DNA from 2 places in the Pseudomonas sp. PP3 genome. Region 2 is predicted to be linked to the other one. Evidence: riboswitches for the same ligand, from Rfam matches in the RefSeq annotation. Region 2 holds a riboswitch; the other holds the start of a gene.
The links. Region 2 has a riboswitch for cobalamin ahead of cobO (cob(I)yrinic acid a,c-diamide adenosyltransferase). Riboswitches for the same ligand answer to the same signal wherever they lie in the genome.
Positions count from the first base shown of each region.

Region 1: linked by a shared signal. The riboswitch ahead of KHO07_RS14950 (CbtB-domain containing protein) and the one ahead of cobO (cob(I)yrinic acid a,c-diamide adenosyltransferase) in region 2 are both predicted to bind cobalamin.

Region 1 is NZ_HG995459.1:3,291,820-3,306,538, reverse strand. It holds gene metH (methionine synthase) at 1-198, opposite strand, end outside; gene KHO07_RS14975 (fatty acid cis/trans isomerase) at 355-2,664, shown strand; gene nfuA (Fe-S biogenesis protein NfuA) at 2,789-3,373, shown strand; gene cobM (precorrin-4 C(11)-methyltransferase) at 3,540-4,286, opposite strand; gene KHO07_RS14960 (cobalamin biosynthesis protein) at 4,371-4,784, opposite strand; gene KHO07_RS14955 (CbtA family protein) at 4,781-5,494, opposite strand; gene KHO07_RS14950 (CbtB-domain containing protein) at 5,506-5,700, opposite strand; cobalamin riboswitch at 5,822-6,047, opposite strand; cobalamin riboswitch at 6,278-6,490, shown strand; gene cobW (cobalamin biosynthesis protein CobW) at 6,589-7,656, shown strand; gene cobN (cobaltochelatase subunit CobN) at 7,660-11,493, shown strand; gene KHO07_RS14935 (AAA family ATPase) at 11,670-12,677, shown strand; gene KHO07_RS14930 (VWA domain-containing protein) at 12,680-13,336, shown strand; gene KHO07_RS14925 (MFS transporter) at 13,347-14,719, opposite strand, start outside.
Region 2 is NZ_HG995459.1:1,738,264-1,752,982, reverse strand. It holds gene cobT (nicotinate-nucleotide--dimethylbenzimidazole phosphoribosyltransferase) at 1-82, opposite strand, end outside; gene cobU (bifunctional adenosylcobinamide kinase/adenosylcobinamide-phosphate guanylyltransferase) at 79-600, opposite strand; gene KHO07_RS08160 (cobyric acid synthase) at 637-2,088, opposite strand; gene cobD (threonine-phosphate decarboxylase CobD) at 2,085-3,077, opposite strand; gene cbiB (adenosylcobinamide-phosphate synthase CbiB) at 3,070-3,978, opposite strand; gene bluB (5,6-dimethylbenzimidazole synthase) at 3,975-4,625, opposite strand; gene KHO07_RS08140 (cobyrinate a,c-diamide synthase) at 4,622-6,022, opposite strand; gene cobO (cob(I)yrinic acid a,c-diamide adenosyltransferase) at 6,033-6,644, opposite strand; cobalamin riboswitch at 6,727-6,956, opposite strand; gene KHO07_RS08130 (sorbosone dehydrogenase family protein) at 7,153-8,466, shown strand; gene KHO07_RS08125 (class I SAM-dependent methyltransferase) at 8,480-9,133, opposite strand; gene KHO07_RS08120 (C40 family peptidase) at 9,152-9,688, opposite strand; gene KHO07_RS08115 (NlpC/P60 family protein) at 9,854-10,486, opposite strand; gene hda (DnaA regulatory inactivator Hda) at 10,714-11,418, opposite strand; gene KHO07_RS08105 (AI-2E family transporter) at 11,638-12,711, opposite strand; gene KHO07_RS08100 (DUF2066 domain-containing protein) at 12,748-13,809, opposite strand; gene purM (phosphoribosylformylglycinamidine cyclo-ligase) at 14,198-14,719, shown strand, end outside.

The DNA of each region.
Region 1 (14,719 bases), 1.6 Mb from region 2:
CACGTCAGGACGGGTCAGCACCAGCAGGTCGTTGTTGCCTTTGACATCGCTCGGCCAGTCGGCGAAGCGTTTGCCACGGTAATCCTGCTCCTCGAGCTTGTAGCTCTGGATCATCGTGCCCATACCGCCATCGAGAATCAGGATGCGCTCTTTGAGGGCGTGCTTGAGAGCTTGAAGGCGAACACTGCGATCGGACATTAGGACTACTCGGAAAGACCATGACGAAGGGCCGGGATAATAGCAAACCTGTGCGGATTTAGAGCATGTCCGGGTTTTGCATGAATATCGTTCATGTTGAGGTGGGTGCCAGACCGGTAGAATCGCGGCGTTTTTTAAAGGATCGGGACCAGGGACATGTCGTATCGCGTTGTCATCAGCAGTGTATTGCTGTTTTTAAGCTGGGGCGCCGTGGCGCAAGGTCCGGGGATATCCTCTGGCAGTTCTTCTTCCATTTCCTACACCCGCGACATCCAACCGATCTTCACCGAGAAGTGTGTAGCCTGCCATGCCTGCAATGACGCAGCCTGCCAGCTCAACCTCGGCAGTGGCGAAGGTGCCGCGCGCGGTGCGACCAAAGTCCCGGTGTATGACGGTGATCGCAGCCAGGCCGTGGCACCGACCCGATTGTTTTATGACGCGAGCGGCAAACAGGGCTGGCAGAAAATGGGCTTTTACTCAGTGCTCGATGCCCAGAGCAATCAGGCTGCCCTGATGGCGCGGATGCTTGAGCTGGGTCACCGAACGCCGCTGCAACCCAATGCCAAATTGCCCGAAGACATCGTCCTGGGCTTGAACCGGGAAAACATGTGCGCGATGCCGGCCGAGTTTGATGGCTACGCGGGTGCCCACCCTAGGGAAGGCATGCCGCTGGCGGTCACCGGCCTCACCGATCAGCAATACCAGACGCTGCAACGCTGGCTGGCCTCCGGTGCACCGATCGATGAGCAGGGCCTGGTGCCGAGCGCGAAAGAAGCGTTGCAGGTGGTGCAGTGGGAGAACCTGCTCAACTCGCCGGGTGCCCGGCAGAGCCTCGTAGGGCGCTGGCTGTACGAGCACTGGTTTCTCGCGCACATCTATTTCAAGGATGGCGAGCCGGGGCATTTCTTTCAGTGGGTGAGATCGCGCACGCCGACCGGGCAGCCGATCGACATGGTCAAGACCCGTCGTCCGAACGATGATCCGGGCAGTCAGTTCTACTACCGTCTGTGGCCGGTGCAGGGCGTGATCGTCCATAAAACCCACATTACCTACCCGTTGAGCGCGGCGAAGATGGCCCGGGTCAAGAGCCTGTTCTACAGCGGTAACTGGCAGGCCACTGCGCTGCCGGGCTATGGGCCGCAAAGCCGGGCCAACCCGTTTGCGACCTTTGAAGCGATCCCGGCCCAGGCGCGTTATCAGTTCATGCTCGATAACGCCGAGTATTTCGTGCGCACCTTTATTCGCGGCCCGGTTTGCCGGGGGCAGATCGCCACTGACGTGATCCGTGACAACTTCTGGGCACTGTTCCAGGCGCCGGAGCACGACCTCTACGTCACCGACCCGAACTATCGCGGCCAAGCCACGCCGTTGCTGGCGATGCCGGGGCAGAACGACGATGTCGGCAGCGTCTTGAGCCTGTGGCACGACTACCGCGACAAGCGAAACGAGTACGAAGCCCTGCGCCGCGACAGCTACGCCGATGTGCCGGCGCCGAGCTGGTCGACGCTGTGGGCCGGCAACGACAATGCGTTGCTGAGCATTTTCCGCCATTTCGACAGCGCCGCCGTGACCAAAGGCTTGATCGGCGAAGTGCCGCAAACCCTGTGGTTGTTCGATTACCCGTTGCTGGAGCGTACGTATTACCAGTTGGCAGTGAATTTCGACGTGTTCGGCAACGTCTCCCATCAAGCGCAGACGCGCCTGTATTTCGACCTGATCCGCAATGGCGCCGAGCAGAACTTCCTGCGCCTGATGCCGGCGGATTCGCGCGAGGGTTATCTTGACGACTGGTACCAGAACAGCGGCAAATTCAAGATGTGGCTGGACTACGAGACCATCGACAACGACAAGCCGACCGCGCTGAAACTGGACGAAAAAGACCCCAAGCGTGATTTCGCCATGCAGTTGCTGGCGCGTTACGGCGATCTCAACGCCAATCCTGACCCGATCAATCGCTGTGACGGCGCCTATTGTTCGCGGCCTAACATTGATCCCGAGCTGCAAAATGCCGAACAAGCCTTGAGCACGCTCACGGCGCGACCGGCAGCCGGGCTCAGGGTCATCGATCAACTGCCGGAAGCCACAATGTTGCGTATCGAAACGTCGAGCGGAACCCGTGTGGTCTACAGCCTGCTGCGCAACCGCGCCCACAGCAACGTGGCTTTCCTGCTCGGCGAATCACTGCGTTATCAGCCGGGGTTGGACACCCTGACGATTTTCCCGGGCGTACTGAGCAGCTATCCGAATTTCATGTTCAACATCCCGGCCGGAGAGGTTCCGGCGTTTGTGGCAGCGATGGAAAATGCCAAGGACGTCGATCGTTTGGAGAAAATCGTCGAACGCTGGGGGATTCGTCGCAGTCATCCGCAGTTCTGGCAGTACTTTCATGATTTAAGCCGCTACATCCACGAAACCGAACCGGTGGAAGAGGGCGTGCTGGACATGAATCGCTACGAAAACCTGTGAAAAACCACCGATCCTCCGGCAGCGCGTGCTGGGGGATCGTGGCAATCTTTCCCGACAAAAATACTAGGACTTTGTCCGCGGCGATGATTGGCGTAAACTGCGCCCAAGCCTGCGAGGAGTTTCCATGACCGCTATTACCATTACCGACGCCGCCCACGATTACCTGGCCGATCTGCTTTCCAAGCAGAACACCCCGGGCATCGGCATCCGCGTCTTCATCACCCAGCCTGGCACCCAGTATGCAGAAACCTGCATTGCCTACTGCAAACCAGGCGAAGAAAAACCTGAAGACACCGCTTTGGGGCTGAAAAGCTTCACGGCCTACATCGATTCGTTCAGCGAAGCGTTCCTGGACGACGCGGTTGTCGACTACGCCACCGACCGCATGGGCGGCCAACTGACCATCAAGGCGCCAAACGCCAAAGTACCGATGGTCAACGCTGATAGCCCGGTCAACGAGCGCATCAACTACTACCTGCAAACCGAGATCAACCCGGGGCTGGCCAGCCACGGCGGTCAGGTCAGCCTGATCGATGTGGTCGAGGACGGCATTGCCGTTCTGCAGTTCGGTGGCGGTTGCCAGGGCTGCGGCCAGGCAGACGTGACCTTGAAGGAAGGCATCGAGCGTACCTTGCTCGAGCGCATCCCGGAGCTCAAAGGCGTCCGTGACGTAACCGACCACACGCAGAAAGAAAACGCCTACTACTAAGGTGTTCGCTGCGACCTAAAAAACGGCGCTGTGGCGAGGGAGCTTGCTCCCGCTTGATGGTGTAGCCATCACAATACAGCCGATGCATTTCCCGTGATGAGTGCGTTGGCTGATGTTGGGACCGCTTTGCGGTCCAGCGGGAGCAAGCTCCCTCGCCACAAGTGTTTCAGGGTCTATAAAGATGCGCATGTCCCGCGCGATACAGTGACGACTCGCTGAACTGATCACTGCCCAATACTCGACCTACCAATATCAACGCCGTGCGTCGAAACCCTTTTTCTTCAACCTTCCCGGCAATGTCCTCAAGCGTCCCCACCACCCAGTCCTGATCCGACCAGCTCGCGCGATGAACCACCGCAATCGGGCAATCGGCGCCATAATGCGGCAGCAGCTCCTCGACAATCTTCGCCAGATGATTAACCCCTAAATGAATCGCCATGGTCGCCCCGTGCTGCGCCAGACTGGAAAATTCCTCGCCTTTTGGCATCGTGGTTTTGTCGGCGTAGCGAGTCAGGATTACGCTCTGTGACACGTCCGGCAACGTCAATTCCGCCCCCAGCAGCGCGGCGCAGGCGGCGGTTGCGGTCACGCCGGGGATGATCTCGAAAGGAATGCCGAGTTCGCGTAGAGGGCGGATCTGCTCACCGATGGCGCCATACAGGCTCGGATCTCCCGAGTGCACCCGCGCCACATCCTGGCCGTTGGCGTGGGCAGTCTTGATCAGTTCGATGATCTGTTCCAGATGCAATTCGGCGCTGTTAACCACGGTTTCGGCCTGATGGCCTTCAAGCACCGCAGCAGGCACCAATGAGCCGGCATAGATAATCACCGGACAGCTGCGAATCAGCCGCTGGCCTTTGACGGTGATCAGTTCCGGGTCGCCGGGACCTGCGCCAATGAAGTAGACGGTCATCGTCGATTCCTGTGGGTAAAAAGGGGCTGGGCAAGGCTTCAGATGAAGATTGCTCATGATCGGATACGTGGATTATCGGGGATTTTACGCAGGGCAGGCCAATGCCAGAGTGGCCTGGGCATACTTTTGTCGCGAGATCAGCAGTTTTGCCGGTGCATTGGTCAATTGTTCGGCCAGCGCGAGGGCGGCACTTTCTGCCACGCCGTAGCATCCGGTGCGCTCGAAAGCGATCTGCGAATGGTGACTGAGTTGTGGCTGATAAGCGGCCAGTTGTTCACTGCTGAAATACATGAGCGGTAGCGCCAGTTGAGCGGCCAACTCGCTCAGCGCCGGTTCGTCGCGTTTCAAGTCGATGCTGGCCAGGGCCATGATGTCATGCAGTTCGATTTGATGCGCTTGCAGTGCCTGATCCAGCAGCGCCCGCAACGTATTGACGGGGCAGCCGCGCTGGCAGCCCAGGCCGACCACCAGGGTCGGCGCTGTGCGGGGATCCATCATGCGTGGTATTGGCCATCGCTTTTGCGGCGGAACAACCAGGCGCTGATCAGGCCCAGGGCCAGCCAGAACGCGACGTTGGTCAACTGCGAAGCGATTTTGAACCGGGTTTCCAGTGCTTCGGGTGCCAGCATCGAATGCACTTCCGGTTGCGGGGCGCCAATCACGTGGGGAACGGCAATGATCGCCGCGCCGAGGATTTTCATCAGCCAGTGACGGCTGAACACGATCAGCGCGATACCGACTGCAGTGGAGGCCGCAGTACCGACCCACCAGAACTGCCGTTGCGCCAGATCGGCGGCAGCGGTGCCTGGCAACTCAGGCGGCAGGCCGAGTGTCGGCGCGAGCACGAAGGTTGCGTAGCCGGCCAGACCCCAGAGCAAACCCTGGGACGTTTTGGTCGGCGCACGCAAGGTGTACAGGCCGGCCAGCATCAGGGCGAAACCGACGGCCACCACCAGGTTGCCGCCGGTGGTCGACAGCACGCGCTGCCAGCCGTCTTCCGGCTCCCAGGCTTCGCCATCGTGGGTGTGAGCGGCGACGGCGCCTTCGCTGTGTGCGTGTTCGTGGACTTCAACAGCGGCCGGTTCGGATTTCTCGTAAGTCTCGGCCTGCAAAATCAGCGGGGAAACCCAGAAGCTTTGCAGCAGGGTGAGCAGCAGGGCGGCGAGCAGCCCGGTGAAACCTGCGGTTTGCGCAATACGCTTGATCATCTCGGCGGGTCTCAATGGCACGGGAACGCGGCGCTGTGACGGGTATCGTGGGCGGCGTTGTGCACCGCTTCGATGTGCGAGAAACCGGCGAAGTACACCAGGCACGCGCCGAGGATCGACGCAAAAACGGCGGCGGTCAGGCGTTGAGTCAGGGTGGTGGTGGCGCTGGCGGAGCTGCTGTGGCCGGTGCTGCTGATGGTCGACATGGCGTTTCCCTCTGGTCTGTCAGCGGGGAATCTAAAGCGCATGCAAGATCCTGCACACGAACGGGCGCGCAGGGATTCGAACAGCGCCCGCCCACCGCGGGTTTGTCATTCAGTGATTGTGTTTTCACTTTGTGTTGCGGGCCGGTCTCCGGGCTCACGAGGGGCACAGGCTTTCGCCTTGACCTGCAAACGTCACCTTCCCATGCCGGATGGGCACAGTGGATCTGACGCTTCGCTCGCTTACCGTTGCGGGGGCAGCACCGGACTGACATGGCCTTGAGTAAAGCACATGATTCACCGGTTTCCCGTTTCACCCTGTGAAGGGCACCCGTAACAAGATGCGTAGGAGAGCATGGGCGAGGGCTGGGCGTCAATTGGCAAGGGTTCTCGTTTGAGGTACCACATCCCCTGTGGCGAGGGAGCTTGCGCCCGCCGGGTTGCGAAGCGACCCCCGGCATTCTTTCTGGAATACCTCGTCAGCAGGTATTACGACGGCTTCGCCGCCGAGCGGGAGCAAGCTCCCTCGCCACAGACGACCGTGATGCACGGCGGACATTGACCCGCCCCAATACCATGCGTAGCCTTGCGCTTTCGAGGTTCTTCGGCATCTGTCGAAGCTAAGAAGGGAACGCGGTCAATGCCGCGGCTGCCCCCGCAACTGTGAACGGTGATGTTCGCTGCCACGCCACTGCACGCTCAACCCTTGAGCCCGCGGGAAGGCGCAGTAAACGCCAGTCAAGCGACTGGCACACCGTCAGCCAGGAGACCTGCCTCGATACAGATTCTCACTACAACCGGGCGGGGTGATCCGGTGGCGAACGCTTCCGGCGCGCATGTGCGTTGCCGGTTCTCGTCCCGTATGCCCGCCACCTTGCCAAAGGGCATCCGATGAAAACACTGGCCAAACTCCCTGTCACCATCGTTACCGGCTTCCTCGGCTCGGGCAAAACCACGTTGCTGCGGCACATGCTCGACAACGCTCAGGGGCGCCGCATCGCGGTGATCGTCAACGAGTTCGGCGAACTGGGCATCGACGGCGAAATCCTCAAGCAGTGTTCCATCGGTTGCACCGAAGAAGAAGCCAGCGGTCGTGTGTACGAACTGGCCAACGGCTGCCTGTGCTGCACCGTTCAGGAAGAGTTCTTCCCGGTGATGCGCGAACTGGTCGCCCGTCGCGGCGACCTCGATCACATCTTGATCGAAACCTCGGGCCTGGCACTGCCAAAACCACTGGTGCAAGCCTTCCAGTGGCCGGAAATCCGCAGTGCCTGCACCGTCGATGCGGTCATCACCGTGGTCGACAGCCCGGCCGTGGCGGCTGGCACCTTCGCCGCATTCCCGGATCAGGTCGACGCCCAGCGCAAACTCGACCCGAACCTGGATCACGAATCGCCACTGCACGAACTGTTCGCTGACCAACTGTCCAGCGCCGACCTGGTGATCCTCAACAAGGCCGACCTGATCAGCCCGGAAGACCTGGCCCGCGTACGCCTGGAAGTTGCCGAAGAGCTGCCGCCCGCGGTAAAAGTCATCGAAGCCAGCAGCGGTCGCCTGCCGCTGGACGTGCTGATCGGCCTCGGCGCCGGTTCCGAAGAGCACATCGATAGCCGTCACAGTCACCACGATCACCATCACGATGATGACGATCATGACGACCACGATCACGACGCTTTCGACTCCATCTCCATCGAATTGCCGGCATCCGATGAAAGCCTGCTGATGGACGCGCTGACGCAACTGGTGGTCCAGCACGGCATCCTGCGCGTCAAAGGCTTCGCCGCGATCCCGAACAAACCGATGCGCTTGCTGATCCAGGGCGTGGGCACGCGTTTCGACAAGCACTTCGACCGTCAGTGGGGCGCTGAAGAAGCTCGCACCACGCGTCTGGTGCTGATCGGCCAGGCGCTGGATGCCGCCTTGCTCGAAGCGCAATTGCGCGCCGCGCTCAGCGTATAAGCCATGCACCTGCTCAGGACCCAGCCCGGCGGTTTCGTGTCGGATGACAACATTGCCGACCTTGGACAAACCCCCGCCGAGCTGGTGATCCTGTGCAGCGGCGATTCCAGTCTGGCGCTGCTCGCCGAAGCGGCGCAGCAGTTGCCCGACGATTACCCGAGCGTGCGCCTGGCCAACCCGATGCAGGTGCAGAACCATGCGTCGGTTGATCTGTATGTCGATGAAGTCTTGCGCCACGCCAAGGTCATTCTGATCTCGCTGCACGGCGGCATTGCCTATTGGCGTTACGGCGTCGAGCGGCTGGTGGAGTTGTCGCAGCGTGGTGTGCAGTTGATTCTGGTGCCGGGGGATGATCGCCCGGACCCGGAGCTCAGTGACCTGAGCACTGTCGATGCCGAAGATCGAGACCGACTTTGGCAGTTTCTGCGCCAGGGCGGCATGGGCAACGCGCTGGACTTCTTCCGCTGCCTGGCCAACCGTTGGCTGGCGCGGGATTACGCCTGGGACGAGCCGCAAGCATTGCCGCGCACGGCGATTTACCATCCGCAAAAACACACCCCCGCATTGAGCGACTGGCAGGCCGATTGGCAGGCCGGTCAACCGGTGGCGGCGGTGCTGTTTTACCGCTCGCATTTGCAAGCGGCGAATACTGGTTTCATCGATGTTTTTTGCCAGCGGTTGCAGGCAGCGGGGTTGAATCCGTTGCCGATTGCCCTGGCCAGTTTGAAAGAGCCCGGCTGTCTGGCGGCAGTCGAGGATTGGCTGGATGAAGCAGAAGCCGGAGTGATCCTTAATACCACCGGTTTTGCCCAATCGAGCCCCGAAGCGCCGCATTTGCGTCCGTTTCGCCGCAACATCCCGGTGATTCAGGCCATTTGCGCCCAGGACAACGAACCGGGCTGGCGCGCCAGCGATCAAGGCCTCGGCCCGCGGGATCTGGCAATGCACATTGCCTTGCCGGAACTGGACGGGCGGATCATCAGCCGGCCGATCAGTTTCAAGGATCTGGCGTGGCGCAGTGAGCGCAGTCAATCGGATGTGGTGTGCTACCGGCCGCAACCCGAGCGCATGGACTTTGTCGCCGAACTGGCGCGGCGCTGGATCGATCTGGCGCGCCTGCCCAATGCGCAAAAGCGCGTGGCGCTGATCCTCGCCAATTACCCGACCCGCGACGGCCGCATCGGCAACGGCGTGGGCCTGGACACGCCAGCGGCGGCGCTGAACATTCTCCGCGCGCTGCACACCGAAGGCTATCCGCTCCCCGCCGAACTGCCGGACAGTGGCACCGCGTTGATCCAGCAACTGCTCGGCGGCGTCAGCAATGATCTGGACACCCTCGACCAGCGTCCTTGCCAGCAAAGCCTGGGCATGGATGAATACCTGACGATGTTCAACGCGCTGCCCCAAGCCAATCGCGCCGCAGTGATGGAGCGTTGGGGCACGCCGGAAAACGATCCGATGTGCCGCAGCGGCCGGATGATGATCGCCGGGTTGCGTTTCGGCCTGACCTTTGTCGGCATTCAACCGGCGCGCGGTTATCAAGTGGACCCGAGCGCGGTGTATCACGACCCGGACCTGGTGCCGCCCCACGGCTATCTGGCGTTCTACTTCTGGCTGCGCAACACCTATGGCGCCCACGCGCTGATCCACGTCGGCAAGCACGGCAACCTCGAATGGCTGCCGGGCAAAGGCGTCGGCCTCTCGGAAAACTGCTGGCCGGATGCATTGCTCGGACCGTTGCCGAACATTTATCCGTTCATCGTCAACGATCCGGGTGAGGGCGCCCAGGCCAAGCGGCGGACTCAGGCGGTGATCATCGATCACTTGATGCCGCCGCTGACCCGCGCTGAAACCTACGGTCCGCTGCGCAATCTCGAATTGCTCGCCGACGAATATTACGAAGCGCAATTGCTCGATCCACGCCGCGCCCGGGAGTTGCAGCGCGACATACTGCAACTGGTGCGCGAGACCCACATCGACCGCGAACTGCAACTGGACGAAAAGCTCGACAGTGACGCAGACGCGGCGATCTGGTTGCCGCGTCTGGACACCTACCTGTGTGACCTGAAGGAATCGCAGATCCGCGATGGCTTGCATGTGTTTGGCGAGTCACCGGTGGGGCGTTTGCGCATCGACACCTTGCTTGCGTTGTTGCGCATTCCCCGGGGTGATGGGCGTGGCGCGCAATCGAGTTTGCTGCGGGCGCTGGCCAAAGCGTTCGCGCCGGGCTTCGATCCGCTCGATTGTGCGCTGGCCGAGCCGTGGACCGGGGCGCGGCCGGAGGCCTTGTTGTCAATCAGCGATGACCCTTGGCGCACCACCGGCGATACCCGCGAACGCCTCGAACTGTTTGCCACGCAACTGATCTCGCGAGTGTTGGAAGGCCCCTGTGGGAGCGAGCCTGCTCGCGATGGAAAAATATCAACTGACACAGCGCTTTCGCGAACAGGCTCGCTCCCACAGGAGGCGAACTGGTCTGAAGTGAGCGCCATTCTCGACAACTTGCGCGAAGTCGTCGCGCCGCGACTGGACGCCTGCGGTCCCGCCGAAATGTGCGGTCTGCTCGACGCCCTCGGCGGCCGTTTCGTCCCGGCCGGCCCCAGCGGCGCACCCAGCCGTGGACGCCTGGACGTGCTGCCCACCGGCCGCAACTTCTATTCGGTGGACGTGCGCAACCTGCCGACCACCACCGCCTGGCGCATCGGTTTCCAGTCAGCCAACCTGATTCTGGAACGCCATCTGCAAGACCACGGCGATCATCTGCGTCAGCTCGGCCTGTCCGTTTGGGGCACTGCGACCATGCGCACCGGTGGCGACGATATCGCTCAGGCCATGGCGCTGATGGGCGTGCGCCCGGTGTGGGCCACCGGCAGTCAGCGCGTCGACGATTTTGAAATCCTGCCACTGAGTTTGCTCGACCGTCCGCGAGTGGACGTGACCTTGCGCGTGTCCGGTTTTTTCCGCGATGCCTTCGCCAATCTGATTCGCCTGTTCGACGCGGCCGTGCAAGCGGTCGCCGCGCTGGACGAACCGGCCGATCTCAACCCGTTGGCGGCCAAGGTTCGCGCCGAGCGTGAAGCGCTGCTGCAATCCGGGCTGGATGCAGAAGCGGCCCGGCGTCAGGCCGGGTGGCGGATTTTCGGGGCCAAACCCGGCGCGTATGGTGCAGGCGTGCAGGGCGCTATCGACGGCCGGCTGTGGCAGAGCCGCGAGGATCTGGCCGAGGTTTATCTGAACTGGGGCGGTTACGCGTATGGCGGTTCCGATGAAGGCACTGCAGCCCGTGAGCAATTCGCCCAGCGCCTGAACCAGGTGCAGGCAGTGCTGCAAAATCAGGACAACCGCGAGCACGACTTGCTTGATTCCAATGACTACTACCAGTTTCAGGGCGGTATGCTCGCGGCGGTGGAAAGCCTCAGCGGCGCGGCGGCAGCCAGTTATCACGGCGATCACAGCCAACCGGACTTGCCAAAAATCCGCACGCTGAAGGAAGAGTTGAACCGGGTCATCCGCTCACGGGCGGCCAATCCCAAGTGGCTCGACGGGGTCAAGCGGCATGGCTATAAAGGCGCCTTCGAAATGGCTGCGACCGTGGATAACCTGTTCGCCTTCGACGCCACCACGCAGTTGATCGACGATCACCAGTACGCCTTGCTGGCCGATGCCTACTTGCTCGACCCGGCGACTCGCGAGTTTGTTCGCGAGCATAATCCACATGCCTTGCGCGACATGACTGAACGGATGCTGGAAGCGCAGCAACGGGGGATGTGGAAGGAGCCGGGCGAGTACCGCGAGGCGCTGGAAAACCTGTTGCTGGATATAGAAGAAGACAGCTGAGACTGCGCAACCTGTGGCGAGGGAGCTTGCTCCCGCTCGGCTGCGAAGCAGTCGTAAACCAGGCAATGTAGTGTGTCTGAAAAAATGTGCATTTTGAGTTGGGGGCTGCTGCGCAGCCCAGCGGGAGCAAGCTCCCTCGCCACAAAGTAAATACCGACCATGATGAGAACCCTGACATGACCGATACCCCGCATTTCCCCCTCTCCGCCGTGGTCGGCGCTGACGATTTGAAGCTGGCGCTGTACCTGACCGCCATCGACCCGAAGATCGGCGGCGTGCTGATCGAAGGCCCGCGTGGCATGGCCAAGTCGACCCTGGCCCGTGGCCTGGCGGATTTGCTTGCCAGCGGTCAGTTCGTCACCTTGCCCCTGGGCGCCACTGAAGAACGCCTGGTCGGCACCCTCGACCTGGATGCCGCACTGAGCGAGGGTCGCGCGCAGTTTTCCCCCGGTGTGCTGGCCAAGGCTGACGGCGGCGTGCTCTACGTCGATGAAGTCAATCTGTTGCCTGACCATCTCGTCGATCTGTTGCTCGACGTCGCCGCCAGCGGTACCAACCTGGTCGAGCGTGACGGCATTTCCCATCGGCATTCGGCGAAGTTCGTGTTGATCGGCACCATGAACCCGGAAGAGGGCGAGTTGCGTCCGCAGCTGCTTGACCGCTTTGGCTTGAACGTGACCCTCGGCGGCCACACCGCACCGGCAGAGCGTGGCCAGATCATCCGTCGGCGTCTGGATTTCGACAGTGATCCCCACGGCTTTTGCACCGAGTGGGAGCGCCAGCAAGCGGACCTGCGCGAGCGCTGCCAGAAGGCGCGCAGCGCTTTAGCGACCATTCCCCTCGACGATGCAACGCTGGCGCAAATCACCGAACGTTGCTTTGCCGCCGGCGTCGACGGCATGCGCGCCGATCTGGTCTGGTTGCGCGCGGCACGTGCTCATGCGGCCTGGCGTGGCGCTACCGCCATCAGCATCGAAGATATCGACGCAGTCGCCGAATTCGCCTTGCGCCATCGTCGCCGTGCACTTCCCCCGCCGACACCACAATCGGCACCAACGCCGCAGTCGTCTTCGCCCCAGACTGCCAACCCGGGCGAAGGCCAGGGCCAGTGGGGTGAAATGCCTGCTCAGGCATTGCCCGTCGGTGCCCGCCGTGAAGTGCCGAGCTGGCCAAAAAAGCCTTAGGCATTCGCCCCCGATCTGATGCGGGGGCGAATGCCAGACCCCGCGCCGGACGGCTCGATCACGGCAAACAGGGCAAGCGTCATGCCGCCCGCAGCGGCTCGGTCAATTGGCCCGGCACCTTGCTCAATGGTCGCCCACGCGTACGTCAGGATCTGTTGTTCCACCTGCGCACACGCTCGGCGCATGAGCTGTGGCTGGTGATTGTCGATGCGTCGGCGTCGACCCGTCGGCATCACGCCTTGAGCGATGCCAAGGGGTTGCTCGCGCAACTGTTCGATGACGCCTATCGCCAACGCGCCCGGCTGGCCTTGCTGACTGCCAGTGGTGCCGCGCCAAAGTGGCAGGTTCAAGGCTTGAAGGCCTCCGGCGGATTGCGTCATTGGCTTGATGAGCTCGGCGCAGGAGGTGGGACACCGTTGCTGGCAGCGCTGGCCGAAGCGGGGCGATGGTTGAGTGTGCGGCAGAAGCGTTTCCCGGCGGAGCAGCAACGCTTGCTGGTGGTGACCGATGGACGGCTCAAGGACGGGGCCGCTCTGGCGCCACTGGATTGTCCGGGGTTGCTGATTGATATCGAGCGTGGGCCGATTCGACTCGGACGCAGCAAAACACTGGCGGCGCAGTTGCAGTCCGAGTATCGGCATATCGACGAATTGCGTTGACGCGTAAAGATCAGGCGACCGATGTCGTCGGCCGATGGGTGTTGATCGCAGGAATCGGATGACGCATCAACGTCCCCACCACCAGCGCAGCCACCAATCCCGCCAACCCCGCGACCCACAGCAACAGACTGAAGCCACCGACAAAGGCATCGCGAGCCAGTGGCTCGACCACCGGCCGTGCGTCCTGAGGCAACAGTTCCAGCGCCGCCGGCATGTCGCCGGCAACCACCCGCGATGCCACCGCCTGGGTATGTTCCAGCCATTGGCTGCCTTGGGCCGACAGGCTGTCGTGCAGCAACTGTTCGCTATGGCCCGACAGCAACGCACCGTAGATGCCGACGCCGAGCATCACCGCGCTGAAGCGCATCGTGGTGCTCATGCCCGAGGCCATACCAGTGCGCTCGCGGGGTACGCAGGCCATGATGTTCTTCTGCGTGTCGCCGTTCAGCAGTCCTGCACCAGCACCGGTAACGGCAATCGCCAGGGCGAACGGGAGATAGCCGCCACTGTTGACCGCCCAGGCGCTGAGCAGATTGCCGCAGCCCACCAGCGTCAAACCGATCGCCATCAGGTTGGCCGGGGTGATGCGCCCGGTCAGTCGAGCACCGATGCGCGGGAAAATCAGCATTGTGATGGCGAACGGCAACATACCGAGTCCCGCCGCGATCGCGGTAAAACCCAGGCCGTTCTGTAAGTAGAACGGCAGCATCGTCATCATCACCTGGGCGCACGCAGCGTAAGCGAACATGCCGAGCAGGGCGCCGATGAAGCGCGGGTGACGGAACAGTTGCAAGTCAACCATTGGCCGCTGTTGCAGCCGTTCGATCACCACGAACAAGCCCAACAATAGCGCGCCGCCGACTAGCCGCGCATAGGTCATCGGGTTGTCCCAGCCAATCCGGTTGGCTTCGATCAATCCCCAGATCAAACACAGCAGGCTGGCGCTGAAGGCCAGGCTGCCCCATGGATCAAGGCGTGCCGCTTGCGCATCGCGTGATTCCGGCACCGCACGCCAGACCATGTACATCAGAAACAGGCCGACTGGCAGGTTGAGGTAGAAAATCCAGCGCCAGCCGACGTATTCGGTGATCAACCCGCCCAGGGTCGGCGCGGCGGTCATGGCGACGCCCATGCAGCCACCCCAGAATGCCCAGGCCTTGGCCCGTTCGGCTTCATCGTGAAAGGTGTGGCCAATGGACGCCAACGCCGAGGTCAATAGCAATGCGGCACCAACCCCTTTGATCGCGCGAGCGATATCGAGAAACAGCGCGTTCGGTGCCGCACCGCAGCCCAGCGAGGCGAGGATGAAAATGCCCAGGCCCCACATCAGGGTTTTCTGCCGGCCAAAACGGTCAGCCAGGCTGCCGGCCGGCAACAGCAACG
Region 2 (14,719 bases):
GTTGCTGTTGCCGGGCTTGTGCCTGTTCGAGCACTTGAGTGTCGAGCGGTTTGCACGGGGCCAGCCACCAGGATGGGGTCATAACGCAGTTCCTTTCAGAGTCAGGGGCAGACCGGCAACGGTCAGGACGACTCGCTGACACCGTTCGGCCAGAGCTTGATGCAGCCAACCGGCTTCATCGACATAACGGCGAGTCAATTCGCCCAGCGGCACGACACCCATTCCGGTCTCGTTGCTGACAAAAATGATTTCACCCGGCAGCGATGCCAGACAATCGAGCAAGGCATCCCGTTCGACGCCCAGGCGCTCGGCATCGTCGAGCATCAGCAGGTTGGTCAGCCACAGCGTCAGGCAATCCACCAGCAGGCAATGATCGGCGCGGGTGTGTTCACGCAGGACGCGGGCGAGTTCGAGCGGTTCTTCGATCAGCGCCCATTCGGCTGGCCGACGGGCGCGGTGATGGGCGACCCGTTCGTTCATTTCGCCGTCCAGGGGTTGGCTGGTGGCGATGTACGTCACCGACAATTGACTGTCGGTCGCCAGTTTTTCGGCCAGACGACTTTTGCCGGAGCGGGCGCCGCCGAGGATTAGTTGCAGCATGGTTCAATCCTTAGAATCTTTGGTGAGACAGCCGGCTTAAATCCCACAGAGCTCACGCAACAACCCGGTATCCAGATGCTTCTCCACCAAATCCGCCAACCGCTCGATATCGCGCTCGCGCAACCCGTGGTAATCCACCTCCTGCACCGCCTGCAAACCCGCCCAACGCAACAGCGCACTGCAGGCCGCCGGTGACTCGAACAGGCCATGCAGATACGTGCCGAAAATCTGCCCGTCGTCGCTCTGGGCACCGTCGCACCGACCATCATCGAGCTGCACCGCGGCGTTTTCCAGCGCCGGCCCGGTGGTCACGCCAGCGTGAATTTCATAGCCGACGACTTCAGCATTCTCCAGCGCCAGGCGCCCGCGCACATTGAGCAGTTGCTTGTCCTGCTCCAGTTGCGTTTCAAATGCCAGCAAGCCCAGTCCGGCGCTGGAGCCCGGTGCACCTTCCAGGCCCAAGGGGTCGTGCACCTGTTCGCCGAGCATTTGCAGGCCACCGCAGATACCCAATACTTTTCCGCCATAGCGCAAATGCCGGGCGATTGCAGTTTCCCAGCCGTTGGTGCGCAGATACGCGAGATCACTGCGAACACTTTTCGAGCCGGGCAAGATGATCAGGTCGGCGGGAGGAATCGCCTGGCCGGGGCCGATGAATTGCAGATCGACTTGCGGATGCAGGCGCAGAGGATCGAAATCGGTGTGGTTGCTGATGCGTGGCAGCACCGGCACCACCACTTTCAGGACTTGCTCGGCCTTATCGGTCTGGCGCTGATCGATGCCGTCTTCGGCTTCCAGATGCAGGTCCATCACATAAGGCAGGACCCCGATCACCGGTTTGCCGGTGCGCGATTCAAGCCAGTCGAGCCCGGGTTGCAACAGGGCGATGTCGCCGCGAAAACGGTTGATGATGAAGCCTTTGACCCGCGCCTGCTCGCTCGGTGACAGCAGCTCCAGCGTGCCCACCAGATGCGCGAAAACCCCGCCGCGGTTGATGTCGGCGATCAGCAGCACCGGGCAATCCACCGCTTCGGCGAACCCCATGTTGGCGATGTCGCCGGCACGCAGATTGATTTCCGCCGGCGAACCCGCGCCTTCGACCATCACCACCGGATACGCGGCGCTCAACCGTTGGTGCGAGGCCAGCACCGCTTGCATCGCGATGGCTTTGTAGTCGTGATAAGCCACGGCATTCATCGTCGTGACCGCACGGCCATGGATGATCACCTGAGCGCCCGTATCGCTGTTGGGCTTGAGCAGCACCGGGTTCATGTCGGTATGAGGCTCGAGGAACGCCGCCTGAGCCTGCACGGCTTGCGCGCGACCGATTTCGCCACCGTCGGCCGTCACCGCACTGTTGAGCGCCATGTTCTGCGGCTTGAACGGCACCACGCTCACCCCCTGACGCGTGACCCAACGGCACAGCGCCGTCACCAGGGTACTTTTACCGGCATCGGAGGTGGTGCCCTGTACCATCAACGTGATCATGGGTGTTCCTTGGTTAACGCATTGAATGCGGCGTCGAGACGCGCCCAATCGGCTTCATCGCCCGGCAAGCCGAAACGCAGGCTGCTGTTATGTATGAACAGGCGCAGCAGAATGCCGCGCCGGGCCATGAACTCGTGGAGTTCCTCGGCGCGATCAGTGATCAGCCACTGAAACAGCGCGCAGCCACCCTGTGGTTTGAAGCCGTGGTGTTCGAGCAGCGCCGCCAACCGCTCACTGGCCTCTTCGGCGCGTATGCGTTGTTGCGTTTGGCCTTCGGTGTCGCGCAGGCACGCCTGGCCCAACACCCGGGTCGGGCCACTCACGGCCCACGGCCCCACTTGCTCGGCGAGCAATTTGAGCAACTTGCGCTCGGCCAGCACAAACCCCAGACGCACGCCGGCCAAGCCAAAAAACTTGCCGAACGACCGCAGCACGATCAAACCGACTTGATGGGCGAATGGCGCAAGGCTCAAGTGTGGCGTGTTGTCCATGAACGCTTCGTCCACCACCAGCCAACCACCGCGCTGCGCCAGACGCGCGTGCCAGTCCAGCAATCGGCCGGGTGTCAGGCTCAGACCCGTGGGATTGTTCGGGTTGACCACCACCAGTATGTCGAGGCTGTCGACGAAGAAATCGACTTCCTGCTCCAGCACTTCACGCACGATGTAACCGTTACGCCGCCAGGCCTCGGCATGTTCGGCGTAACACGGCGACAGCACGCCGACTTTGCCGGCCCGACGCAAACGCGGCAGCAACTGGATGGCCATTTGCGAACCGGCCACCGGCAATGCCTGCAAGGTACCGTAATAATCGCAAGCGGCCTGTTCCAGACCGTCGTCGGTTTCCGGCAACCGTGCCCACGCCCGCAACGGTATTTCAGGGACAGGAAAAGGCCAGGGCGCGAGGCCGCTGGACAGATCGAGCCAATCGGCTTCCTCGATGCCGTATTCGAACGCCGCCTTGCGCAACCGGCCACCGTGTTCAAGCATAAAATTCAGCCCCCACGCAGAGAATCAGCAGCCATAACCATACCCCGCGCTGGACCAATTGCCAGCCTCGGTCGATGGCGTCGGCATCCGCCGGCACGCCTTCGCCCAGTTGCGGACGCTCGTGCAGTTCGCCGTGATAAATCGCCGGCCCGCCCAATTCGACGCCCAGCGCACCCGCCCCCGCCGCCATCACCGGACCGGCATTCGGACTGTCCCAGGTCGGGCCCTGGGTACGCCAGCATTTCAAGGCCAAGCGGGTTTTACCCAGCAGCGCGTAGGTCAATGCCACCAGGCGCGCAGGCATGTAATTGAGCACGTCATCGATCTTCGCCGCTGCCCAGCCGAAACGCTCGAAGCGTTCGTTGCGATAGCCCCACATCGCATCCAGCGTATTGCTCAACCGATAGAGCACCACGCCCGGCGCACCGGCCACGGCAAACCAGAACAAGGCGGCGAACACCGCGTCGCTGCCGTTCTCCAGCACCGATTCGGTGGCGGCACGGGCGACTTCGGTTTCATCCAGCTCACTGGTTTTACGGCTGACCAGATAGCTCACGCGTTTGCGTGCTTCTTCAAGATCATTGCTGCGCAGGGCTTTCGCCACAGGCTCGACGTGTTCACCGAGGCTGCGCATGCCGAGGGCGCAATACAGCGCGAGAATCTCGACGATCCAGCCGACATAAGGCGCCCAGGAAAATGCCGTGGCCAACAATGTCAGCGGCAACACGGCGATCACCCATGCAGTGACACCATGACTGCGCCAGCCACGGCCACCGCCGTTGAAACGTTGCTCGATGCGCTCGGCAAAACGGCCGAACGCCACCAGCGGATGCCAGCGTTTGGGTTCGCCCAGCAGCGCATCCAGCGCAACCGCGGCGACACTCAACAACGCCACACTCATTGACTCACTCCCCAATAATTTTCATACAACATTTCACTCAGCGGACGCGCCTGCGCCCAGCCTTCGAGCACCAGCATCGGCGCCGGATAGAATGCCTTGACCGGCCCCAGGCACAGGATCGCCAATGGCTTGGCACCCGCGGGCAAGCCCAACAGGTCCGCGAGCGCTTGCGGTTCGAACAATGAAACCCAGCCCATGCCCAATCCTTCGGCACGGGACGCCAGCCAGAGGTTCTGGATCGCGCAGGACAACGACGCCAAGTCCATTTCCGGCAACGTACGACGCCCGAAGATATGCCGCTCGCGATCCTCCATCAGTGCAGCCACCAGCACCTCGGCACAGTCGTTGATGCCTTCGACCTTGAGCTGCATGAATTCGTCGGTGCGCTCGCCGAGGGCTTCGGCGGTGCGGATGCGCTCGTCTTCCACCAGCGCCTGGATCTTGCCGCGTAAATCGCGATCGCTGATGCGGATGAAACGCCAGGGCTGCATCAGGCCAACGCTGGGCGCCTGATGCGCGGCTTCGAGTAAACGCCGAAGCAACTCGGGCTCGACCGTGCCCCCGCTGAAGTGGCGCATGTCGCGTCGTTCGGCGATAGCGCGATAAACCGCTTCGCGTTCGGCATCGGAAAAGGCGTTGTCAGTCATGGCCTCTTCGCTGGCAAGCCAGCGCCCACAAGGAATTGCATTTCTTCAGGTATCACACTGCTCACTGTAGGAGCTGGCTTACCAGCGATGGCGGCTTCAAGGTCGGGTGCGAAAAGCGCGGCGATCGCCTGTGGATTCGACGGAAAATAAAAATGCACATAAGAGGCCGTCATCCGCCCCTCACGATAAACCGCTTCCGCCCCACGTCCGCCATTAGGACTCAAGCCCCGGGCAATCGGCGTCAGTTCGGTGGTCGTCAGCGAGTGATGATAGGTATGCCCGCGCAGCGAGCCTTCCGGCAGCTCAACCGCCTGCAAGGCCAACGCGGCCAGGCGCTTTTGCATCACCGCGTCACCGCTCAGCAAACCGACCAGCTCGGCGCGGGTGCCTTCGACATCAGTCAACGAATCGAGCAAATAAAGCATGCCGCCACATTCGGCCAGCAACGGCTTACCCGCGGCATGGTGCGCACGGATGGCGTTCAGCATCGAGGTGTTTTGCGCCAGCGCCACATGATGCAACTCCGGATAACCGCCCGGCAGATACAAGCTGTCGGCCTCGGGTAATTGCGCGTCACGGATCGGCGAGAAAAACCGCAACTCAGCGCCCATCGCCCGCAACACATCGAGACTGGCGCCATAAGTGAAGGCAAACGCTTCATCACGGGCCACGGCAATGCGCACACCGGCCAGCAACGGCTCGGCTGCAATCACATCGGGAGCGGCAAATTGCACCGCTGGCGGCAACGCGACTTCGCAACTGCTGGCCAAGGCATCAGCCGCCGCATCAAGGCGCACATCGAGGTCGTTCAACTCGCTGGCCTGTACCAGCCCCAGGTGGCGGCTCGGCAACTCGATTCCGGTTTCCCGGGACAAGGCGCCATACCAACGCAGGCCTTCGGTCAGGCTGCCCTCAAGCAATTGCGCGTGACGCAGGGTGCCGACGCGATTGGCCAGGACACCGGCAAACGGCAAGTCCGGCTGATAACGCGCCAGCCCGAGGGCCAGTGCACCAAAAGTCTGGGCCATGGCGGTGCCGTCGATGACAGCGAGCACCGGCACACCGAAATGGCGTGCCAGATCGGCACTCGACGGCGTGCCGTCAAACAGCCCCATCACGCCTTCGATCAGAATCAGATCGGCCTCAGCGGCGGCTTCCCATAACAGGCGACGACTTTCCTGCTCGCCGACCATCCACATATCCAATTGATAAACCGGCGCACTGCTGGCGCGCTCGAGAATCATCGGGTCGAGAAAGTCCGGGCCGCATTTGAACACGCGCACCTTGCGCCCCTGATTGCGATGCAAACGGGCCAGTGCGGCGGTGACAGTGGTCTTGCCCTGACCGGAGGCCGGCGCGGCAATCAATACTGCCGGGCATTGGCGAGCGCTACTCATACAGTGCGGCTCACAGTTCCACGCCTTTTTGCGCTTTGATTCCGGCCTGGAAGGCGTGCTTGATCATGCCCATCTCGGTGACGGTGTCAGCCAGCTCGATCATTTCCGGCTTGGCGCCGCGACCGGTGACCACCACGTGTTGCATCGGCGGACGCGCCTGCAAATCGCTGAGCACCTGATCCAGATCGAGATAACCGTGCTTGAGGGCGATGTTCAATTCGTCCAGCACCACCAGGCCGATGGACGGATCACGCAGCAGTTCCTGCGACACGGCCCAGGCCGCTTCGGCGGCGGCGATATCACGCTGACGATCCTGGGTTTCCCAGGTGAAACCCTCGCCCATCACATGAAAACGCACCTGCTCGGGGAAACGTCGGAAAAACAATTCTTCGCCGGTGCTGTTACGCCCTTTGATGAATTGCACCACGCCGCACCGCATGCCATGGCCCATGGATCGCGCGAGCATGCCGAGAGCCGAGCTGCTCTTGCCTTTGCCGTTGCCGGTCAGCACCAGCAGCAGGCCGCACTCGTTCGGCGAGTTGGCAATGCGCTCGTCGATCACGGCTTTTTTGCGCAGCATGCGCGCCAGATGACGTTCGTCACGATCAGGGGTATCAGTCATGGGGGAGCTCTCCGTTGAGGCTGGAATAACGGCGGGCAGGCACAAGAATAGACGGCAAGAAGCCTGGCATCGCCCACCGTGATGCCGCTTGGATGGATCAGGCCGGTCTCCGGACTCATGAGCGGCTTGCGCCAGACTGCGCGCCTTCCCATGTCTGTCGACACAGTGGCCAAGGCGCAATCTTTCACTCATTTACCGTTGCGGGGGCAGCGTCGGGATTGCGGCTCTTCACTTCTGAAACGCTCGCTCACCGACTTCCCTGTTTCACTCTGTCGACCCAAGCCACAGAGCACCTGAAACAAGCCGCGAAGGTTAGAGGGTTGGGGGTGGAGCGTCAATTGAAGACAGGGCGCACAGATGAATAACCGCCGCCGATCAATCACCAGGCAGGCCGTTACCATCCCGGCATGGCCGTGCTGCTGAAGCAGGCTCGCGGCTTAAGGGTTGAACCAACCAGCGGCCAGGCTTCTCTATGATTAAATCAAGGCATCCACAGGGAAGATCCGCAATGCGCACATCCGAGCTCGTATTCGTTGTCGCTCTCGCCGGAGGGCTCGTCGCTTGCGGCGAAACCTCCAGCCTGCAAGTCTCCGACGGCACCGGTCCGTCACCCAAGTTGCCCGAACCCAACAAAACGCTATTCCCGACGATGAACATCGCCCCGGCCATCGGCTGGCCGGACGGTGCAAAACCCGTGGCGGCCAGCGGCACTCAAGTCGGCGCATTTGCCGATAATCTCGATCACCCACGCTGGCTGTACGTGTTGCCCAATGGCGACGTCCTGGTCGCCGAAACCAACGCCCCGCCCAAGCCCGATGACAACAAAGGCATCAAGGGCTGGATTACCAAGAAAGTCATGGGCCGCGCCGGAGCAGGCGTACCGAGCCCGAACCGCATCACACTGCTGCGCGACAGCAATCACGACGGCATCGCTGAGACCCGCACGGTGTTCCTGGAAAACCTGAACTCGCCCTTCGGCATGACGCTGGTGGGCAACGACCTGTACGTGGCCGACACGGATCGCCTGCTGCGCTTCCACTACGAAACCGGCGACACAGCCATCAAGTCGCAACCGATCAAAGTCGTCGACTTACCGGGCGGGACACTGAATCACCACTGGACCAAAAATGTGATTGCCAGCCAGGACGGCAGCAAGCTGTACGTCACGGTAGGCTCGAACAGCAATGTCGGCGAGAACGGCATGGATCAGGAGCAAGGACGTGCGGCGATCTGGGAAGTGGATCGCGCCACCGGTAATCACCGGATCTTTGCCTCCGGCCTGCGCAATCCGAACGGCATGGCGTGGGAGCCGCAAAGCGGCGCACTGTGGACGGCGGTCAACGAGCGGGATGAAATCGGCAGCGATCTGGTGCCCGATTACATCACCTCCGTGAAGGACGGTGGGTTTTACGGCTGGCCGTTCAGCTATTACGGCCAGCACGTCGACGTACGCGTCGAACCGCAAAACCCGAATCTGGTGGCCAAGGCGATCGCGCCGGACTACGCGGTCGGCCCGCACACCGCGTCGCTGGGCCTGACGTTCGCCGAAGGCAACACATTGCCGGCGCAATTCAAGGAAGGCGCCTTTATCGGCCAGCACGGCTCATGGAACCGCAAACCGCACAGCGGTTACAAAGTGATTTTTGTGCCATTTAGCGCAGGCAAGCCGACGGGACAACCGATTGATGTGCTCACCGGTTTTCTCAACGACGAAGAAAAAGCCATGGGCCGGCCGGTAGGTGTCGTGATCGATCAGCAGGGTGGCTTGCTGGTGGCCGATGATGTGGGAAACAAGGTATGGCGGGTGTCCGCGACTCGATAAGCGGCTGCGATCGTTAGCGTTTACGACAGAGCGTTAGCCCATCCCCCAGCGGCAACAACGACAGATCTACCCGCGCGTCATCCTTCAACGCTCGATTGAGCGCCTGGATCGCGCGGGTGTCTGCGCTCTGCGGATTGCTTTCCAGCACCCGACCGCTCCACAGGGTGTTATCAAACACCGCCAGCCCACCGACCCGCAGCAACCGCAGCGCGTGCTCCAGATAGGCCGGGTAGTTGGCCTTGTCGGCATCGATGAAAATCAGATCGAATTCGCCAGGCTGATGCAGCGTGCCGAGCGTTTCCAGCGCAGGCGCCAGGCGCAGATCAATGCGCGTGCTCAATCCGGCTTCTTCCCAGTAGCGACGAGCGATGGCGTTGTAGTCACCCGGCATGTCGCAGCAGATTAGCGAGCCTTCATCCGGCAATGCCGCCGCCATGCACAGGGCGCTGTAACCGGTAAAGGTGCCGATCTCCAGCAATCGCCGCGCACCGATGAGCTTCACCAACAACGCGAGAAACTGCCCTTGCTCGGGCGCTACCTGCCAGCGCGCCATCGGCAATGCCTGGGTTTCGTCGCGCAAGCGCTTGAGCAGCGGCGTCTCGCGCAGGGATACGTCCAGAAGGTATTGATACAGCGAATCGTCGAGGTTGAGTGTGCGAGCAGTCATGACGACAACCTCCGAAGATCAGGGATTGCGCGCCAAATGCTCCGGCTGCAGGACGCGCTTGGCACTCAGGTAGGCTTTCTGCCAATACGCTTTGGACAGGCTGTCGAGCTTTACCGTGCCACCGGTGGCTGGCGCATGGACGAATCGCCCTTCGCCGACGTAAATCCCGGCATGGCTGACCTGGGAGCCGCCGTTGGTGGCGAAGAAGATAAGGTCACCGGTCTGCAAGCCTTCCTTGCCGACATTCGCCGCCTGCATGGTGATCATCTCGCGCGTGGTGCGCGGCAAGGAAATCCCGGTGACATCGCGGTACACATAGCCAATCAAGCCACTGCAATCAAAACCCGAATCCGGCGTATTGCCACCCCAGCGATAAGGCGTGCCCACCAGGCCCAACGCGCGAAACAGCACGTCTTCCGCTTCAGGTGAGAACGATTGGGAAGGACCGAAAACGATGGGTGCCCTGACCACCGGCGCGGGTGGCGGTGTGCGGCTGGCGCAAGCGCTGAGCAGCGCTGCGAAGAACATGATTGCGAGGCGGGCCGACGTCGACATAAGCAGAGCATCCTGATCTGGCTGCGGCTTTTTTCTGCTGGGACGCAGAAAAGAAAACCGCCTGCGCAGTACGCAGGCGGTTTGCCATCATTGATAGATCAGAATTCTAGCGCTTATCAGGCAAACTTCAAGTAAGACTTTAAGTTCACCTTACAAATTGTCCGCTTACTTGCGAGCGGTGACGATTGGAGCCGCACCTGGCGCCATGGCGAGTGCGCGCTTGGCTTCGATGAATGTCTTGCTCCAGTAGCTGTCGCCCAGGCTATCGATCCGTACACCACCGCTGCGGCGGCTGCTGGAATGGATGAACTGGTTGTCACCCAGATAGATCCCGGCATGGCTGACGCGACCGCGGCGACCATTGGTGGCGAAGAACAGCAGATCGCCCGGCTCGAGCTTGCTGCGCGACACCAGTGGTGCGTCCACGTTGATCATTTCGCGGGTGGAGCGCGGCAGATTCATGCCGGCTTCTTCACGGAACAGGTAACCGATGAATCCGCTGCAATCGAAGCCGGCTTCAGAGGTACCACCGAAACGGTAACGGGTACCGATCAGCGACATGCCGCGTTCAAGGATGCTGTCTGCCAGAACCGGCAGCTGGTAGGACTTGCCATCGGCGAAGTCGGCCAGTTCTTTTTCGGTCGCGAGTTCTTCCTGATAAAGAGCGGAAGACTGAGCGGTAACGGAGCTTTTCACCTGCTGTTGCTGCGCTTGCTGGACCACTGGAGTGTGGGCAGCGCAACCGAACAACAGGGTAACGAGTGCGAGAGGCACGAGGGGTGCAAAGCGATTTAGCATGGGCACGACCGTGGCTGATAGTTGTAAAGAAGCCGAGACTATGCCCGCTATCATCCTCATTTGCAAATTCAATCGAACTTTATGTGACTTATCGGTTTCTCGTTAACATCTAAGCGCTTAAGCCTATTTTGAATGTTGACGCAGCCTGCAACCGTGCAGGAAAGCGGATTTTCTGGCGCCTGAAATATGCCAGAAACCGCTTCAGACCTTGAATTTACCGGGTTTTGCTACCAACCCAGCGTCTCTTTAAGGAAGGGAATTGTCAGCTTGCGCTGGGCTTGAAGCGAGGCCTGATCGAGTTGTTCGAGCAAGTCGAAAAGCGCGCTCATGCTACGGGTTCCGCGGGTCAAGATAAAATGCCCGACTTCGTCGGTCAGGTGCAGGCCGCGACGGGATGCACGCAGTTGCAGGGCACGCAGTTTGTCTTCATCGGAGAGCGGGCGCATCTGGAAGATCAGTGCCAGGGTCAGGCGGGATTTGAGGTCCGCCAGTTTCACCGGCAGCTCGCGCGGTGAAGTCGATGCAGCAATCAGCAGACGCCGACCGCTGTCACGCAGACGATTGAACAGATGGAACAGCGCTTCTTCCCAATCCGCCTTGCCTGCGACTGCATGCAAGTCATCCAGGCAGACCAGCTCATACTGTTCAAGGTTGTCGAGGATTTCGATGCCACGGTCCATCAATTCGGCCAACGGCAGATACACCGCCGGTTCACCCATCTGCTCGAATCGCAGGCATGCGGCCTGCAACAGATGCGTGCGCCCTACCCCATGCTTGCCCCAAAGATAGATCAGACTCTCGGTCCAGCCGGCGTCGGCTTCGCACAGCCGCTCGACATAGCCGAGTGCAGCGGCATTGGCGCCTGGGTAGTAGTTGATAAAGGTGGCGTCGTCACGCAGACGCACACCTAGGGGCAGCTGAATCGGTTTCATGCTGACTGAACAGTTCCAAAGGAACCGTTAGTGGCCTCTGTGTAAAGTTTGCGAAGTTTATACCCGTGAAGCCGACCGCACAATGCGACAGACCACAAGCAAAATCAAAGGTTTGCGTTGACGCTCCGGTTTTATGACAGTTTCTTTGGCGCTGCGGGCAACAAACCGGCGCCGGTTGCGGGACATCCCGGGAGTGAACCGGGATGCCCGCGCCACCCGCTAGAGCTCGGGCTCGTCAACACCACTGTAAATCTCAGAATCCTTATACAAATCATGTATATGGCGCACCAGCACCATGATCACCGCCGCCACCGGCAGCGCCAGCAGGACACCGGTAAACCCGAACAACTCACCACCGGCCAGAATCGCGAAGATCACCGCCACCGGGTGCAAGCCGATTCGATCCCCCACCAGCAGCGGCGTCAGCACCATCCCTTCCAGCGCCTGGCCCACCATGAACACCGCGACGATACCGACCATCGGATACAGATCACCGCCGAACTGGAACAACCCGGCAATCAGCGCCGCGCCAATACCGATTACAAACCCCATGTACGGCACAATCGCCGCCAGACCGGCAATCAGTCCGATCAACAGCCCCAGCTCCAGTCCTACCAGCATCAGGCCCGCCGCATAGATGGCGCCCAGCGCCACCATCACCAGCAACTGCCCACGCACGAACGCCCCCAGCACTTCATGGCATTCGCCGGCCAGGGACACAACGCGCTCTTCACGATCACGGGGCAGGAGGCTACGGATCTTGGCCATCATCAGATCCCAATCGCGCAACAGGTAAAAACTCACCACCGGAATCAGCACCAGATTCGCCAGCCAGCCAATCAGCGCAAGGCCAGAGGCCGTCGCCTGGCTCAGCACGACACCGACAATGTCAGTGGTTTGCCCCATGTGCTCGCTGATGGCGGCCTTGAGCTTGTCGAATTTCCAGAAACCTTCCGACAAACCAAACTTCGACTGCGCCCACGGCAGCGCGGTGTGCTGCAACCAGTCGAGCATCTGCGGCGCCAATTCGTACAAACGGAAAAGCTGCTTGGCCAGCATTGGCACCAGCACCAACAGCAACGCAGTCAAGATCAAGGTAAACAGCGCAAAGACCGCCACGACGCCCCAGGTCCGGGACAGCCCGGCCTTTTCCAGCCGGTCTACCAGCGGATCGAACAGATAAGCCAACAACAACGCCACCAGGAACGGCGTGAGAATCGGATGTAACAGCCAGATAAACGCGCAGAGCAGGACCACTGCACCCAACCAGAACCAACGCCGCGTATCGGCCATGAACCACTCCATTGCTTCTATATAAAGAAAGAAAATCTACCAGCGAAAACGCAGTTGCGGAGTCGGTGCCGGGGTTGGCGCTACGGCAGGGGCCGAACCGTCCGCTGCAGGCTGAGCCGGAACCACCGGAGCTTCAGCGACCGGTGCCGCCGTTACCTCCTGCAATTTCGCCAGCGACAGCTGGGCACGCAATTGATCGGTGCTGCCATTGACCCGATAGAGAATCCGGTCGCCGTCGACACTTTGCGGGCGCCCGGCAAAAGGCTCCAGCAAACGCCCAAGTGCCGCATAGCGTTCAAGGTTCATGCCTTGTACTTCCAGCAACTGCTGGGACGATGCACCCGGCTTGGCGACAAACCGCGGCGCCAGCCGTTCGTTGACCGCCAGCATCACGGCATCCGCCACAGCGGCCTGATCCGCCCCCTGCACGCTACCCGCCTCTTTCTGATCACCCAACCACAACCGCCACTTGGCTTGCCACTGCCCCCCCTCTTCCCGGGCATGCACCGCGAGCAAGGCGTCGGCATTGTAACGCTCAGACGCTCCACGCAGCGGGGCCGGATCAGCACTTTCCAGATTCGGCGCCGTAGCGACGATCTGCTCGTTCAAATCGGCAAGCGGCAGCCGCAGCGGCAAACCACGATGCTGCGCCGCTCGGCGCAACGGCGCGGCGCTGGCCTGACCATCGCCCACCAGACTTGAGCCTTCCGTGGAATCGTTCAACCACCAACTCAGAATCGATGGCCGATTGGCGCCCCACATGGCCAGCCCGGCGCGGCGCAATGCTTGCTCGGTGGAGGCAGGATCGAAATCGACCTTAAGCACTTCCGGTGGCCCCGCATCAAACCCGTACTGACTGATGATTTGTTGCGGGTCTTTGCGAATCGCCGCCAACCCCGGATTTTGCGCCGCCTTGGGATCTCCGGTCAGGCGCAGCACCAGCGTATCCAGCGCACGCTGGGTCGCCTGATCGCGTTCTTCCGGCGCCTGGCCATTGACCGGCTCGCGCACTTGGTAGAGGCCTTTGACGGTTTCGGCATGACTGACAAGACTGATCAACGACAAACAGCCCACAAACAAGAATTTACAAAAGCGCATGGAAGATTCCTGACGACAAGAGCGGCTGGAACAGACCGCATGAAGACGATCGAGCAAGGCTGTGACCATCGCCCGGCGCAAAACATTCACACGCTCTAGGTTAGTTTTTTTCGCACTGTCATAACGATAGACGGTTAATGGCGATACCTTGCACAGGTCAGCAGGATGCCATCAACCGGAAAGAATTAAGGTTTTTTTAGGCTGATATGCCCCCTGCCGTCGGCCTGAGGATGGCCGCTGCCCTTCAAGCCTGATAAAATCGCGCGCCTTCGCAGACCGGCAACAGCCGGGCACTTTCGAAATTCGCGTGAGGCAATCGCCCTCGTCGATTTCGGCGGCCCCGCTGGACTCGGTCGTTACCCCTGAATCCCCCCTAAAGGCCTGGATCATGAGCAAGCAACCCTCCCTGAGCTACAAGGACGCCGGTGTAGACATCGACGCCGGTGAAGCATTGGTCGAACGCATCAAGAGCGTCGCCAAGCGCACTGCGCGCCCGGAAGTCATGGGCGGCCTGGGCGGTTTCGGCGCCCTCTGCGAAATCCCGGCCGGCTACAAGCAGCCTGTGCTGGTTTCCGGTACTGACGGCGTCGGCACCAAGCTGCGCCTGGCACTGAACCTGAACAAGCACGACAGCATCGGCATCGATCTGGTCGCCATGTGCGTCAATGACCTGGTGGTCTGCGGCGCCGAGCCGCTGTTCTTCCTCGACTACTACGCCACCGGCAAACTGAACGTCGAAACCGCGACCCAGGTCGTCACCGGTATCGGCGCTGGTTGCGAACTGTCGGGTTGCTCCCTGGTTGGCGGCGAAACCGCTGAAATGCCGGGCATGTACGAAGGCGAAGACTACGACCTGGCCGGCTTCTGCGTCGGCGTCGTGGAAAAATCCGAAATCATCGACGGTTCCAAA